Regions from separate parts of the Blautia luti genome, predicted to be linked through region 2. Evidence: riboswitches for the same ligand, from Rfam matches in the RefSeq annotation. Region 2 holds a riboswitch; the other holds the start of a gene.
The links. Region 2 has a riboswitch for thiamine pyrophosphate ahead of thiW (energy coupling factor transporter S component ThiW). Riboswitches for the same ligand answer to the same signal wherever they lie in the genome.

Region 1 (7,588 bases), 700 kb from region 2:
CCTCTTCGCTCATAGACATAAGTACCGGAATAGACATATGAATCCGTCTGCATCCTAATCTGTTCGCTACGGAAATTCTGGAATGCAGAAAGCAGCGTACGCCACTTTCTCTGCACATTTCCAGAATTTTTTCTGCCAGTATTTCATACTCTTTATCTGACAGATCTTTCTCTCTTAAGATCACTGCATGTGGATGCAGATGGATTACTTTCTGCATCTGCTCGAGAAAATCTCCCTGTACCAATTTACGATTCGTGATCGCAATGGTATGTTCATATTGTTTACACATAAATATAATCATTCAGAACCGGCTGTAAGCCGCCCTGCTCCATATCATCATACATTTTACTGAAAGAACGGTCATCATTGATCTCAAACTGTTCGTCTCCGACATCCGCATCTTCTTTACCTTCATATTTTTCTTCATGGTCACCAATTCCGGTAGAAACACCTGCGGAAACCTTGGTTGCGCAAATCTTTGTGATTCCATTTCGAAATTCAGCACTCTCACGACTGGACACGGTAATTCCAGCAAATGGCAGGAATATACGGTATGCACATAATACCTGGCAAAGCTCTTTCTCTCCCACATCACGCGGATTGATCTTGTCATTATTCACGATTGGTCGTAAGCGTGGACAACTTAAAGATAATTCTGCATGAGGATATTTACGGTTAATATAATATACATGAAGTGCAGTAGCCAGCGCATCTTTTCGGAAGTCATCAAGTCCCAGAAGTGCCGAGAATCCAGCTCCTCTCATACCTCCCATTAGCGCACGTTCCTGTGAATCAAAACGGTATGGCCAAACACGTTTATGTCCCATAAGATGAAGCGTCTCGTATTTGTCTGTATGATAAGTCTCCTGAAAAACAGTTACATAATCTACACCACATTCATGGAGATATTGGTACTCATCCACATTCACCGGATAAATTTCGATACCGATATTTTTGAAATATTTTTTCGCGATTTTAACAGCTTCCCCGATGTATTTCACATCAGAATAAGCACGGCTCTCGCCAGTCAGTATCAGAATTTCTTCCATTCCTGTTTTTGCAATGACTTGCATTTCATGTTCGATTTCTTCAAATGTCAGCTTCTTCCGACGGATATTATTATAGCAATTAAAACCGCAGTAAATGCAGTAGTTCTGACAATAATTTGCAATATATAACGGTGTAAAAATGTACACGGTATTTCCAAAATGATTTCTGGTAATCTCTTCTGCTTTTCTTGCCATCTGCTCAAGATAGGGTGCAGCAGCCGGGGATAACAGTGCTTTAAAATCCTCGATAGAACATGACTCATGAGACAGTGCCCGTTCCACATCATTCGCTGTATATGTATCATAATCGTACTCCTCCATCGCGCGAAGTACTTTATCTTTTATATCTGATTTAATGACCTGCATTCCCTCCATATACTCCATATGGTTGGTCCGAAAAGACGGATCCTGTTCCAGACGGTGCTTTCTCTCCAGTGCGGCCGGCGGAAGCTTATCACTGTCTACAAAATATACCTGATTTTCCTCATTCATGATCCCAGCTTCCTCCTTAGCGTAAAAATCCAGTCAGTGGGTCGGATGCGCTTCCGCCTCTGGCAAGCACTCTTCCCATTCCGGTAAGATAAGCTTTACGACCTGCTTCAATAGCCAGTTTAAACGCAGCCGCCATCTCCGGTACATCTCCAGCTGTGGCGATTGCTGTATTTGCCATGATTGCTGCTGCTCCCATTTCCATAGCTTCACATGCCTGTGATGGTTTTCCAATTCCTGCATCTACAATGATCGGCAGGTCAATCTCATCGATCAGTACCTGGATCATGGCTTTTGTTGCCAGTCCTTTATTGCTTCCGATCGGTGCAGCTAAAGGCATAACCGCTGCTGCCCCGGCATTCTGAAGATCTCTTGCCACATTCAGATCTGGATTCATATATGGCAGGACAACGAAGCCTTCTTTTGCCAGAATCTCTGTTGCTTTGACTGTCTCATAATTATCAGGGAAAAGATATTTCGCATCACGCATAATTTCTATTTTTACAAAATCTCCACATCCCATAGCTCTGCTCAGTCTTGCGATTCTGACAGCCTCTTCGGCATTTCTCGCACCGGATGTATTTGGAAGCAAAGTCACTCCTTTCGGAATGAAATCCAGGATATTATCTTTCTCCTGAGTATTGGCACGTCGAAGTGCAAGGGTAATAATCTCTGCACCGCCCTGTTCAACTGCTGCCTTGATCAGATTCAGGTTATATTTTCCTGATCCAAGAATAAATCGACTCTTAAATTCTTTTCCGCCTAATACAAATTTATCTTCCATCGTGTTCTCCTCTTTTCTAATCACATTTTTCCTGCATGATCAACTGCAGGACTTTATTGGCCTCATGTGCCGCGCAGGCCGCTACTCTTGGTGCTATCAGACCAATTCCACTTCCAACATCTGTGTTCTGATCCCCACACACATACAATCGTCGCATCATCTGCTGCGTTTTGATTTCATTTATATCTGCGTATCCTGCCATTCCATTTCCTGATATGACAGTTGTCTTCGGACACTGGACCAGAAGTTCCCGTACCAGCATTGCTTTCTGATCCGGACAGTCAAATGCCTCGCATACGATCGGATAATCGTAAAACAGTTCTCTCACATTCTCCGGAGTTACTTTCACACAAACAGATTCATATGCTGCATATGGATTGATCTGATATAACAGTTCCGGCAACGCTTCAGCCTTTGGCTTTCCGAGCTGCGGTATGAAATACATCTGCCGGTTGAGGTTGGTCACATCTACCACATCAAAATCCACCAGCAGAAGTTTCCCGATCCCACTTCTTGCAAGCATGACTGCAATATTGGATCCAAGCCCGCCAAGCCCCGCAACTGCTGCTCTGGCATTTCGTAATTTCTTCTGCATTTCTTTCGGAAATCTTGCAGCAAATGCATGATCCAGGTCCTCTTTTGAGATGAGTTCCTGCATTTTTTTCTGAATTTCTGTCATCTTTTTCAGCCCCCTCCAACAAATCGCAGAACTTCGATCACATCTTCATCCTGGATCGTCACGCTGCCGAATTGTTCTTTTGGGATGATCTCAAAATTGCGTTCTACTACCAGATGTTCTGGATTGAAACCATTTTCTTTCAGATACTCCAGAAGATTTTTCCCGGCAATTTCTTTTTCCTCTCCGTTAATCATTACCATGGATATACTCCTTTCTAACATCATGAAACTTTAAAAATGAATCCTGCTTACAGAATTCTCCACCTTCAGCGAGTCACTTCAGCTACAGAATCTCCCGACTATACAAAAAAAGGCGCCGGACAACATACTATTCCTGTTGTCCGGCGCCTGAAATGCTCTGTGAAAAGTGGTGCCCCCAGTTCACATAAAAAACAGAGAGCCCGATACACAAGTCTATTCATTCACGACATGTATTTCCTATTTCCCTACGTTGGCATTATCCAAATCAGGTTCCAGGTCAAGACTAATCAAGTCTACTCTCAGCCCATCTATTTGAGCTCCTCATTTGTGAGATATTATACAAAATTAAGAAACAATTTTCAAGCTTTTTTTAATATTTCTCCATTTTCTGCTGTTTCAGTAACAAAAAAAGACCCGGCATACGTCTGAAACATACACCAGATCTTTATTAATCGTATTCACAATCATCCTGCCATATGCAATACTTCAAGCAAAAGTACCCAGCTCAGTCCGTAATATGTCACAACTGCCACAAGGTCATTGATAGTAGTGATCAGTGGACCGGAAGCTACTGCAGGGTCAATGTTGATCTTCTTAAAGAACAGCGGGATGCAGGTTCCTACTGCACTGGAGATCAGCATTGCCAGAAGCAGGGACGCACCGATACATCCGGATACTGCATAAGAGAACATCAGTGTTTTTCCCTTAAACAGGAAAATATACAGTCCGATCAGCACAAAAGAGAAGAATCCTAAAATGCTGCCGTTGCACAAACCAATCCGCATTTCTTTCCACACCAGTTCCAGTTTTTGTTTGCCTGTCAGGGACTCGTCCATCAGAACACGTATGGTTACAGCCAGAGACTGTGTACCTACGTTACCTGCCATGTCCAAAATAAGGGACTGGAAACACATAATGATCGGAAGTGAAGTTACTACCTGTTCAAAAAGTCCTACTACAGAAGATACAACCATTCCAAGTCCAAGCAGGATCACAAGCCATGGAAGACGCTTCTTCATGCTCTCTTTCAGAGGCTCTTTTAAATCCTCTTCTGCAGTCAGACCGGCCAGTTTTGCATAATCATCACCCATCTCATCATCCACCAGGTCGATGATATTTGCGGATGTAATTACACCAAGAAGCTGATTGTCATTGTCGAGAACCGGAATGGAATCCTCGGAATAATCCTTCAGGTCTTCGATACAATCATCGATATTCTCCTCTGCATACACATAAGGATAAGATGTCACTACCAGATTCTCAAGGAGATCATCCCTTCTGGCAATGATCAGCTCTTTCAGATCAATGGCTCCGTAAAATTTCTGCTGCTCTGTTACTACGAAGATCGTAGAAATGTTGTCGTTCTTCGCTGCCTGTTCGATCAGACTGCTCATGGCTTGCTTCACTGTCAGCTTATCTGTGATCACAATGAAGTTCGTAGTCATACGGCTTCCAATCTCATCCTCATCGAAAGATGCGATCATCTCTACATCGCGGCGAACTTCGGGTTCTAACAGATCAATCAGTATCTTTTTCTTTGTTTTCTCAAGTTTATTTAATACATCTGCCAGAGCATCTGTTTCCATTCTGGACAAAATAGCTGCTGCTTTTTTTACATCCATTTCATTCAGATACTCTACTGCATTCTCCTCATCTGTGTACTCAAAGATATCGGAAAGCATATCAGTATCCAGAATACGGTACATTTTGTATCGTTCCTGTACAGTCAGTTCCGGCATTACCTCTGCCAGATCATTCTCATGATAATCCTGCAGTCTTGCTGCCATAACAGCCGGAGAGGTGTTGCTGCGGATGATCTTCAGAATCTCTTTGGAATAATCCTGTACTCTTTTCTCCATCTTTTTCTTCCTCCGTTTTTTTACATAAAGATGCAAAAAGCGTTGCCGCAAACTTGCAGTCAGTCGGATAAAAATATCCGTTTCGCTATTTGCACATAACCAGATAACTGTTTCACAATCTGGTCAAAATGCGCACGAAAAGAAAGCAGTCTGTTACACTTGTCACATTTACTGCCACTTTCTCTATGCATTTTCAGCACAACAAATAGTAAGTTACTAAAGACGCCACTTACTGTTCATGTACTGTCCAAATATGTAATTGCATGATTCGGGGAATTTCATAGAAACAGGATAGGAAATAAAAAGATGCGAAATATATGACTACAGCAGAACAGAACGGCTGCTATACTCATATACTCTTTTTAATTCAGATCCTGTGCTACTACTTCGCCCATGAGAATCGCAATTATCCATTCTGTTCCACCTGCCTTTTCTTCTAAATTTATGGTTCAGAATATCAAATTCTGAACAGCAAATTCATTGTAACCGCCCCACAGAGAAAAAGCAACCCTGTTTTCTTATTTTTTACATTAATTTTTGTTAATACTAACGATAAGTTTGATTCTTTCATTTCTAAATGATAGAATACAATAAGATTATTATTAATCACGTAAGACTATATTAATTCACAGGAGAATAATTCTTATGTCATTTATCAGTGCATTTGATGTTATGGGGCCAAACATGATCGGCCCTTCCAGTTCACATACTGCAGGTGCAGCGCGTATTTCCTATCTTGCCCAGAAAATGATCGAAGGTCCATTAAAGCGAGCCGACTTTATCCTGTACGGTTCCTTTGCCAGAACTTACCGTGGTCACGGTACTGACCGTGCCCTGCTGGGCGGTATTATGGGATTTTCTACAGATGATATGCGCATCCGGAATTCTTTTGATATTGCTCAGGAAAAAGGTCTGGAGTTTTCTTTTACTCCAAATGAGCAGGAAACAGATATCCATCCGAACACCGTGGATATCTGCATGGAAAATGAAAAAGGCCAGAAAATGACAGTACGCGGCGAATCCCTGGGAGGCGGTAAGGTCCGTATTGTGGAGATTAATCACGTACAGGTAGACTTTACAGGTGAATACAGTGCAGTGATCGTAATCCATCAGGATACTCCGGGCGTTGTGGCCTATATTACCAAATGCCTGAGTGACCGCAATATCAACATTGCATTTATGCGCCTCTTCCGTGAGGGCAAAGGCGATATCGCTTATACCATCGTAGAATCTGACGGCAAACTTCCTGTAAATATCGTTCCTGCGATCCGTGAGAACCCGAACATTCATGAAGTTATGATCGTACAGATGTAAAGAAAGGAGGATTTTTATCATGGATTTTAAAAATGCAAAGGAACTCCTGACACTCTGTGAAGAAAAAAATCTTCCTATCTCAGAAGTTATGCGTATCCGTGAAATTGAGCTTGGGGAGACAACTGCAGAGATTGTTCATAAAAAAATGACACGGGTACTGGAGATTATGAAAGAGGCTGCTTTTTCCCCGATCAAACAGCCTGTAAAATCTATGGGTGGCCTGATCGGCGGCGAAGCCAGAAAGCTGAGTCTCCATGCCCAGGGAAAAAAAGGGATCTGCGGAGATCTGCTTCAGAAAGCCATCACTTATGCAATGGCTACCCTGGAAACCAATGCCTCCATGGGTCTGATCGTGGCATCTCCGACTGCCGGTTCTGCCGGGATCGTGCCGGGACTGATGCTGGCAATGCAGGAACATTATCAGTTCTCTGATGAAGAGATCATCCAGGCATTATTTAACGCAAGTGCCATCGGTTATCTGGCAATGCGAAATGCAACAGTTGCAGGTGCTGTGGGTGGATGTCAGGCAGAGGTCGGGGTTGCTTCTGCTATGGCGGCTTCTGCTGCTGTGGAACTGATGGGCGGTACACCGAGGAAATGTACTTTCGCAGCATCTACTGTTCTTATGAATATGCTGGGCCTGGTCTGTGATCCGGTAGGCGGCCTGGTAGAATACCCATGCCAGAACAGAAATGCCGCTGGTGTGGCAAATGCCATCATCGCTGCCGAAATGGCTCTCGCCGGAATCCCACAGCTGATCCCACTGGACGAAATGATCCAGACGATGTTTACAGTAGGTAAGAAGCTTCCTGCTGAACTGCGTGAAACTGCCATGGGCGGCTGTGCTACTACGCCATCTGCATGTGAGGCATGCCATATTTACTGATCTGACCTTCAATCTGGATACAAACCTGGGTGATATTAATGTTCCTGATAAACTAAATGGAAAGCTTGTTTCTACAGATGATGAGAGTACGTTTGAAGGAAATGACTCTTCTGCACAGAATTCTTTAACAATCCAGTCAGATGATGGGGATATCACTGTTAATTAATGTTCTTAACGCAGATGCTCATAACGGGACTGTATGGTTTCATACAGTCCTGTTTTTATTTTATCTGAAAAAATCTTACATAAAAAATGGTGAATCTATGGCCTTTTCTGTGAAATTAAAATAATTTTTCATTTATTTTAAATTAATACTAGGAAAATTCTC
Region 2 (7,588 bases):
TAAGAATGAGGGTAAGAAACATCGTATCTTAATTACCGGATGTCCAATGGGTGGTGCTACCATGAAAGTGGTAAAAGCCATTGAAGAAAACGGTGGAGTGGTAGTTGCATTTGAAAACTGCTCTGGTGCGAAGAGTGTGGACAGACTCATTGATGAAAGTGACCCGGATATCTATGAGGCAATTGCAAGACGTTATCTGAATATCGGATGTTCTGTTATGACTCCGAATCCGAACCGTTTTGAACTGCTGAATGAGCTGATCGACGAGTATCAGGTGGAAGCTGTTGTGGAGATGACTTTGCAGGCCTGTCATACTTATAACGTGGAGGCAGGTAAAGTTGGAAGATTTGTGAGGGAAGAGAAGAAGATTCCTTATCTGCATGTAGAGACAGATTATTCCCAGTCTGATATAGGACAGCTTAATACACGTATTGCGGCACTGATTGAGATGCTGTAATCTAATATAGATAAAATCCTTCTGTTGTTATAGTACAGAGTAATTGGGGTAAAAAGAGACTAAAAAGCATGCGAACGATCTTTAAATTCAGAAAGAGTTTGCATGTTTTTTTCGTTGCAGGGAAGGAGAATAAATGTTAAAGTAAATAATACGGCATAAAGCAGGGGAATAATAAAATTTATTCTGACAAGTGCTTTATTATGGAATTATCAGGGATGAAATATATCAATATGATAAAGAGAGGAAGGATTTTACTTGGGAAAAAACAGTCAAAATGCGCAGGATATGAATTCACAGGCGCAGAATCCACTTGGTACAGCACCAGTGGGCAGCCTGATCGCGAAGTTTGCGATTCCGGCGATCATCAGTATGCTGGTCAGTGCGATGTACAATATTGTGGATCAGGTTTTTATTGGACAGGGCGTGGGAATGCTGGGAAATGCAGCGACGAATGTGGCATTTCCTGTTACGACCATTGCTACTTCGCTGGCATTACTGCTGGGAATCGGAGGGGCTTCGAATTATAACCTGGAAATGGGCGCAGGGCAGGAGAAGAAGGCAAGCGGGATCGCGGGAACGGCTTTGTCATCGTTGGTGATCAGCGGTGTGATCCTTGTGGCGATTGTGCTGGTGTTTCTGAAACCACTGCTGATTTTGTTTGGAGCGACGACAGATGTAATGCCGTATGCAGTTGATTATACCGGAATTACGGCATTGGGACTTCCGTTTTATATTTTGTCTGTTGGTGGAAATCATGTAGTCAGAGCGGACAGAAGCCCGACTTATTCTATGACCTGTGTCATGACAGGAGCGATTATTAATACCATTCTGGATCCGCTGTTTATCTTTGGTTTTGGATGGGGGATCAAAGGAGCTGCCTGGGCAACGGTGATTGGACAGATTGTTTCCGGAGTTCTGGTTATTGTATATTTTTGTAAGTTTCGAAAGATGTATCTGACAGGGGCGATGCTGAAGCCGAAGCTCTCTTATCTTAAGGCGATTGTTTCTTTGGGGATGGCTTCCTGTATTAATCAGATCGCAATGGCAGTTGTTCAGATCGTACTGAACAATATTCTGCGTTATTATGGTGGAAATTCTGTCTACGGAAGTGATATTCCTATTGCATGTGTAGGTGTTATTTCCAAGGTTAATATGGTATTTATGGCAATTTGCATCGGTATTTCCCAGGGAAGTCAGCCAATCTGGGGATTCAATTATGGGGCACAGAAATACGACAGAGTTCGACAGACATATCGTTATTCAATAACTGCCTGTACAGTGATCGCGACTATATTTTTTGCGTGCTTCCAGCTGTTCCCACATCAGATTGTGAGTATCTTTGGAACAGGAAGTGATCTGTATTTCCAGTTCGCAGAACGATATCTGAAGATTTTTATGTTTATGACATTTGCAAATGGCATTCAGCCTATGTCTTCCTGTTTCTTTACTTCTATCGGAATGGCGAAGCTTGGTATTGTGATGTCAATGACACGACAGGTGATCTTTTTGCTGCCGCTGATCATTATTTTCCCACTGTTTATGGGAATTGACGGTGTGATGTATGCAGGTCCGATTGCGGATGCGGCGGCATTTGTGCTGGCAATTGTGTTTGCGAGAAGAGAGCTGGCGAAGATGCGCAGGGCGGAAGTAATATAATGAAAAGGCAGAGATATTGAGAGATATAGGGTAAAAAAAGTTCCTGCAGATGATATGAATAAATTAATCTATGTCATCTGACAGGAACTTTTTTTGAAGATAAATTATTGTGAGAAAAGGTAATCCTGTGCTGGCAAATTATAAAACTGATCAAGCAGTTCCACCTGGAAACTTCCGGGGCCGGAGCTGTTTTTTTCTGCTTTTTCTCCGGCTATGCCGAATTCAGTGGCAGCGGTCACGGCAGCGGTGAAAGGATCAGTGACTGCCAGATATGTGGCACAGATCATTCCAAGCATGCAGCCTGTTCCGGTGATCTGTGACATGGCAGGAGTGCCATTTGTAATAAATGCACATTTGTCTGGGGAAACAACCATGTCTTTTTTGCCGGTGATCAGGAGAGTTGTGTTCCACTGGGCTGCTTTTTCCTGGAAAAGCTTCTTCAGGTGGGAGCAGTTGGCATCTGTGAGGACATCCTGTGCGCCTGCGTCTATACCGATGGCGTGTGCAGTCTGACCAGACATGGCAAGGAGTTCGGACATGTTGCCTTTCAGGAGTTGTGGCATGTGGATGGTCATAAGTTTCTGTGCAAATTCATAGCGCAGGGAACTGCAAGCAGTCCCTACCAGGTCAAGCATAACCGGGAGGTGAAGCCTGGCTGCGGTTTCCAGGGCTTTCGGCATGGACTCCATGCGTGCGTCTGTAATATTTCCAAGGTTCAGTGCCAATGCCTGGGCGCGGCTTGTAATCTCTGCCACTTCTGCAGGGTGTTCCGCCATAATGGGGCGTCCCCCTGTAGCCAGAATGATGTTGGCACAGTCATGGATAGAAATTGGATTAGTGATGCAGTGTATCAGTGGCTGGGCTGACCTGGTCAGCGGCCTGAGTTTTGTTTGCTTTTCGATCATATACTCTTGCTCCGAGACTTTGCTGGAATTTGGCAAGCATTCCTGCGTGACTTAATGCTTTCAGGAAGAAATAGGCAATAGTGCCTCCCATGCAGGTTGCTGCCAGAAACATTGGTGTATAGAAAAATGCGTTCAGTCCGCTTCTGCCCATAAGAAATGCCATTACAGGATAGGAAACCAGAGAGCCGATGATACCGGTTCCGAAGATTTCACCGATCACTGCGCAGATAATCTTTCCATGAGAAGCGCGGTAGAAAACGCCTGATAAAAATGCGCCGAATACGGCACCTGTCAGTGCAAGTGGCGGGATACCCATAAACATCATTCGGATGATTCCGATGAGAGTGGCACAAAGCAATGAATACCACGGTCCCAGAAGTACGGAACAGACGATGTTTATCAGGTGTGCAGTAGGGCACATACCCTCGATTCTCAGAATGGGTGAGATGACAACGCCGATGGCAACCATCATGGCGAGCATGACCATTCTGAGTGTTTTTGATCTGTCTGTGTTCATAATGAACCTCCTTGAAATGAAGATTTGGTCTGCCGAAGCAGACATTATCAGTTGTGCAGGAAACAGATAAAATCCTGCAAAAAAATCTGCCGGAATAACACACTGGCAGATTTTAATATACAAATACAGTCCCTACGCTGGCATTATCCATATCAGGTGCGGTCGAAGATCTATCTTCCTCTCAGCCTGTTTCACAGGCTCCCGTTGTTATTATCCATTATGCAGATTTTCTTGTGTTAGGGTAACACAAGCATCTGGAAAAGTCAATGGGATGTAAAATCAGGTCAGCAGTTCCTTTCAAAGTGTTGCTGGAATAAAAAATCTATTTGTACTAAAACGATTGTCCGTGCTATGATTAACAGGTAGATGACAGACAGCATATTATGAAAAAGAAGCTGTCTGCATGGACAGAAAGGCAGGTTAAATCTGATGAAACAGGAAAATTACATAAAGGGTATGATAATGATCATCCTGTCGGCGTTTTTCTTTGCTTGTATGAATGTGAGCGTACGTCTGGCAGGTGATCTGCCGTCTGTGGAGAAGAGTTTCTTCCGGAATCTGGTGGCGGCTGTGTTTGCAGCGATAATTCTCTGTAAGAATCGTACAGTGCCGAAGGTGGATAAGAAATACTGGGGACCGCTGATCCTGCGTTGTGTGTGCGGGACACTGGGAATTCTGTGTAACTTTTATGCCATTGATCATCTGTTGGTGGCAGATGCATCGATTCTGAATAAGTTGTCTCCGTTTTTTGCGATTATTTTTTCATTCCTTTTATTAAAGGAAAAGATCAGACCGGCACAGGCTGCATGTGTTGTGCTGGCGTTTATAGGATGTTTATTTGTAGTGAAACCGGGATTTCAGAATGCGGCACTTGTTCCGGCACTGATCGGAGTCTGCGGTGGACTGGGAGCAGGAATTGCCTATACGATGGTGCGTGTACTGGGAACTCACGGAGTGAAGGGACCGGTTATCGTGTTTTATTTTTCATTTTTCTCCTGCTTGTCGGTTGTGCCGTGGATGGTATTTCATTTCACTCCGATGAGTATGAAACAGCTTGTGACCTTGCTTATGGCAGGATTATTTGCAGCGGGTGGACAGTTTACGATTACGGCTGCATACACCTATGCACCTGCAGGGAAGATTTCCATTTTTGACTATTCGCAGATTATTTTTGCCACGATGTTGGGATTTATTCTGTTTGGAGAGATTCCGGATAAGTACAGCTTTACAGGATATGTGCTGATCATTCTGGCATCATTGGGAACATTTTTTTATAATATGAGAGTATCTAAGGCTGGTAAATGAAGAAAAAGTAAAAAAGGATTTTTCTGATTTTATCCAGTAAGTCTGATGAAATCCGATCAGTATATAGAATTATTGGATTGTAAACTATAAAATAAAAAAAGTTGTCAATAAAAACGCTTTGTGTTAAAGTATCCAATATGTTAAAAAATTAAGGAGAAGGGTGCACAAAGATGTCTTTTATAAAAAATATTCCACTACGCCCTCACCATGGAATGTGCCTTGCATATTTCAAGGGTGAGGGATACAGTAATGGGTTTTCCGCACATATGCAGGAAATGCTGGATATTTTCCAGAAGGGAGCGAAGATACAGCTTCATGCAGATACAGACGAGATCTGTTCTGCCTGTCCGAATAATGAAAAAGGATGCTGTTCTTCCTTTTCGCTTGTAGAAGCATATGACAATGCAGTGTTGGAACTGTGTGGCCTGGAGAATGGACAGATTATAGAATTTGATGATTTTACAGAACTTGTCCAGAAAGAGATCCTGGCATCAGGAAAGAGGAAAGAAATCTGTGGGAATTGTCAGTGGAACTCCATCTGTGAAAGTCAGAAGAGCAGATGGGAGAAATGCTAAGAAAAATAGAGTAACAGAATGAATAGTGTTCCGGTACAGAATAGAAGCTATGAATAAAAAAGTCAAATGCGCAGATATTGCAGTAGAAAGGACATAACGATAAAAATGGAAAATACAGAATCACGTTTATATTTCGCCAGTGACTACATGGAAGGCGCGCATCCCGCAATCATGAAAAAGCTGATGGAGACAAACCTGGAGAAAACAGTGGGCTATGGTCAGGATCCATACACAGAAGATGCGAAAGAAAAGATCAGAGAAGCCTGCAATGCACCGGAGGCAGATGTATTCCTGCTGGTTGGCGGAACACAGACCAATGCCACAGTGATCGATGCACTTTTGAAATCCTATCAGGGAGTTGTGGCTGCGGATACAGGGCATATTGCAACTCATGAATCGGGTGCTATTGAGTTTGGTGGACATAAGGTTCTGACAGTACCGCAGAAAGATGGAAAAATCTCTGCAGCGCAGATTGAAAAGCTGGTGAAGGATTTCTATGATGATGCCAATTATGAGCATATGGTAATGCCCGGGATGGTATATATTTCCCAGCCAACAGAATATGGTACTCTGTATTCCAGAGAGGAATTAGCAGTTCTCAGCAAAGTCTGCCGGGAAAATCATCTTCCTCTTTATGTAGATGGCGCCCGTCTTGCCTATGCACTGGCAAGCCCGGAGAATGATGTGACTTTGACTGATCTGGCAGAACTTAGCGATGTATTTTACATTGGAGGAACCAAATGCGGAGCATTGTTTGGAGAAGCAGTGGTTATACCGCAGAAAGGACGGATTCCTCATTTCTTTACGATCATCAAGCAGCACGGAGCACTGCTTGCCAAGGGACGGATCGCAGGGATCCAGTTTGGTGAGCTGTTTACGGACGGGCTGTACCTGCGGATCGGTAAACCTGCAATGGAAGCTGCAGAGCAGATCAAGGATGCACTGAAGAAGTATGGATATCAGCTTTCTCTGGATACTCCCACCAATCAGATCTTCTGCATTGTGTCCAATGAGGTAATGAAAAAAATAGCCCAGGATGTGGAGTTCGGATTCTGGGAGAAGTATGATGAGACACACTCTGTGATCCGCTTTGCCACAAGCTGGGCTACTACAATGGAAGATACACAGAAACTGATTCAGATTCTGGAAAAAAATAAATAAGAGAAAAAATCAATGGTCAGTTGATTTAAAGGATTGTTACAGGCAGTATCAGGGCAATGGTACTGCCTTTTTCGCTGCTCTGGGTCACTTTTACCTGACCCTTGTGCTGTCTGGCAATCTCGCTTACCAGAGCAAGACCCAGGCCTGCACCGCCCATGGCGCGGCTGCGGGATTTGTCCACACGGTAGAAGGGATCAAAGATTTTTTCCTGATTTTCAGGGGAGATACCGATGCCTGTGTCGGTTACCTCCAGGACTGCAGATTCTGCAGAATGAATGCTTACAGTGACAGAACCGGAAGGACGGTTATATTTGATCGCATTTTCAACCAGATTATAGACTGCACGGTACAGAAGGATATAGCTGCCTGTAACAGTACAGTCACCTTCTGTCTGAATAAGCCGGATCTGATGCTTGTCTGCAACCGGGTCCAGATCGCAGAAAACTTCTTCTGTGAGTGCTGCAAGGGAAATGGTGTCAGAACGCTCTACAGTCTGAAGACCTGTCATGTCCAGCAGGATTTCTGCAAGATGGGAAAGTCGTCCGGTCTGTTCCTGAAGCATAGTGAAAAGTCTGTCGTATTCCTGGGGTGCGTGCTCCGGCTTTTTGTAAAAAACTTCCAGATTTGTCTGCATTACAGCTAAGGGAGTGCGAAGCTCATGTGCTGCACTTGCCACGAATTGTTTCTGTGCAGAGAAGGCATTGTCCAGGCGGGCAAGCATGTCATTAAAGGATCTGGTCAGACGTGAGATCTCATCCTCTGAGAGTGGGACTTCCAGCGGTTCAGACAGATTCTGAGCCTGTACCTGGCTGATCCTGTCGCTGAATCTGCGCAGGGGGGTCAGGGCTCTTCTGGTGACAAACCAGGTACAGATACTGCTGAGAAGAATAATGATACCTGTGGCGATCATGCTCTGGAACAGAAAGTTGTTTTTGGTATTCTGGATCTGGTTCTCCAGATCAGGGATGAGGATTTTGGGATCTACATTGATGGAGATTGGGTTTGAATTGTC

Region 1: it holds a riboswitch for thiamine pyrophosphate, as region 2 does, so the genes downstream of both, thiS (sulfur carrier protein ThiS) here and thiW (energy coupling factor transporter S component ThiW) in region 2, are expected to answer to the same signal.

The regions. Positions count from the first base shown of each region.
Region 1 is NZ_AP028156.1:2,915,144-2,922,731, forward strand. Features, by position in the region: gene R8695_RS13485 (thiamine phosphate synthase) at 1-289, opposite strand, end outside; gene thiH (2-iminoacetate synthase ThiH) at 282-1,541, opposite strand; gene R8695_RS13495 (thiazole synthase) at 1,558-2,322, opposite strand; gene thiF (sulfur carrier protein ThiS adenylyltransferase ThiF) at 2,339-3,001, opposite strand; gene thiS (sulfur carrier protein ThiS) at 3,007-3,201, opposite strand; TPP riboswitch at 3,427-3,534, opposite strand; gene mgtE (magnesium transporter) at 3,666-5,060, opposite strand; gene sdaAB (L-serine ammonia-lyase, iron-sulfur-dependent subunit beta) at 5,706-6,374, shown strand; gene sdaAA (L-serine ammonia-lyase, iron-sulfur-dependent, subunit alpha) at 6,394-7,260, shown strand.
Region 2 is NZ_AP028156.1:3,618,425-3,626,012, reverse strand. Features, by position in the region: gene R8695_RS16785 (double-cubane-cluster-containing anaerobic reductase) at 1-457, shown strand, start outside; gene R8695_RS16780 (MATE family efflux transporter) at 743-2,113, shown strand; gene thiM (hydroxyethylthiazole kinase) at 2,218-3,018, opposite strand; gene thiW (energy coupling factor transporter S component ThiW) at 2,948-3,535, opposite strand; TPP riboswitch at 3,647-3,750, opposite strand; gene R8695_RS16765 (DMT family transporter) at 3,965-4,840, shown strand; gene R8695_RS16760 (DUF1284 domain-containing protein) at 5,011-5,415, shown strand; gene R8695_RS16755 (threonine aldolase family protein) at 5,521-6,576, shown strand; gene R8695_RS16750 (sensor histidine kinase) at 6,602-7,588, opposite strand, start outside.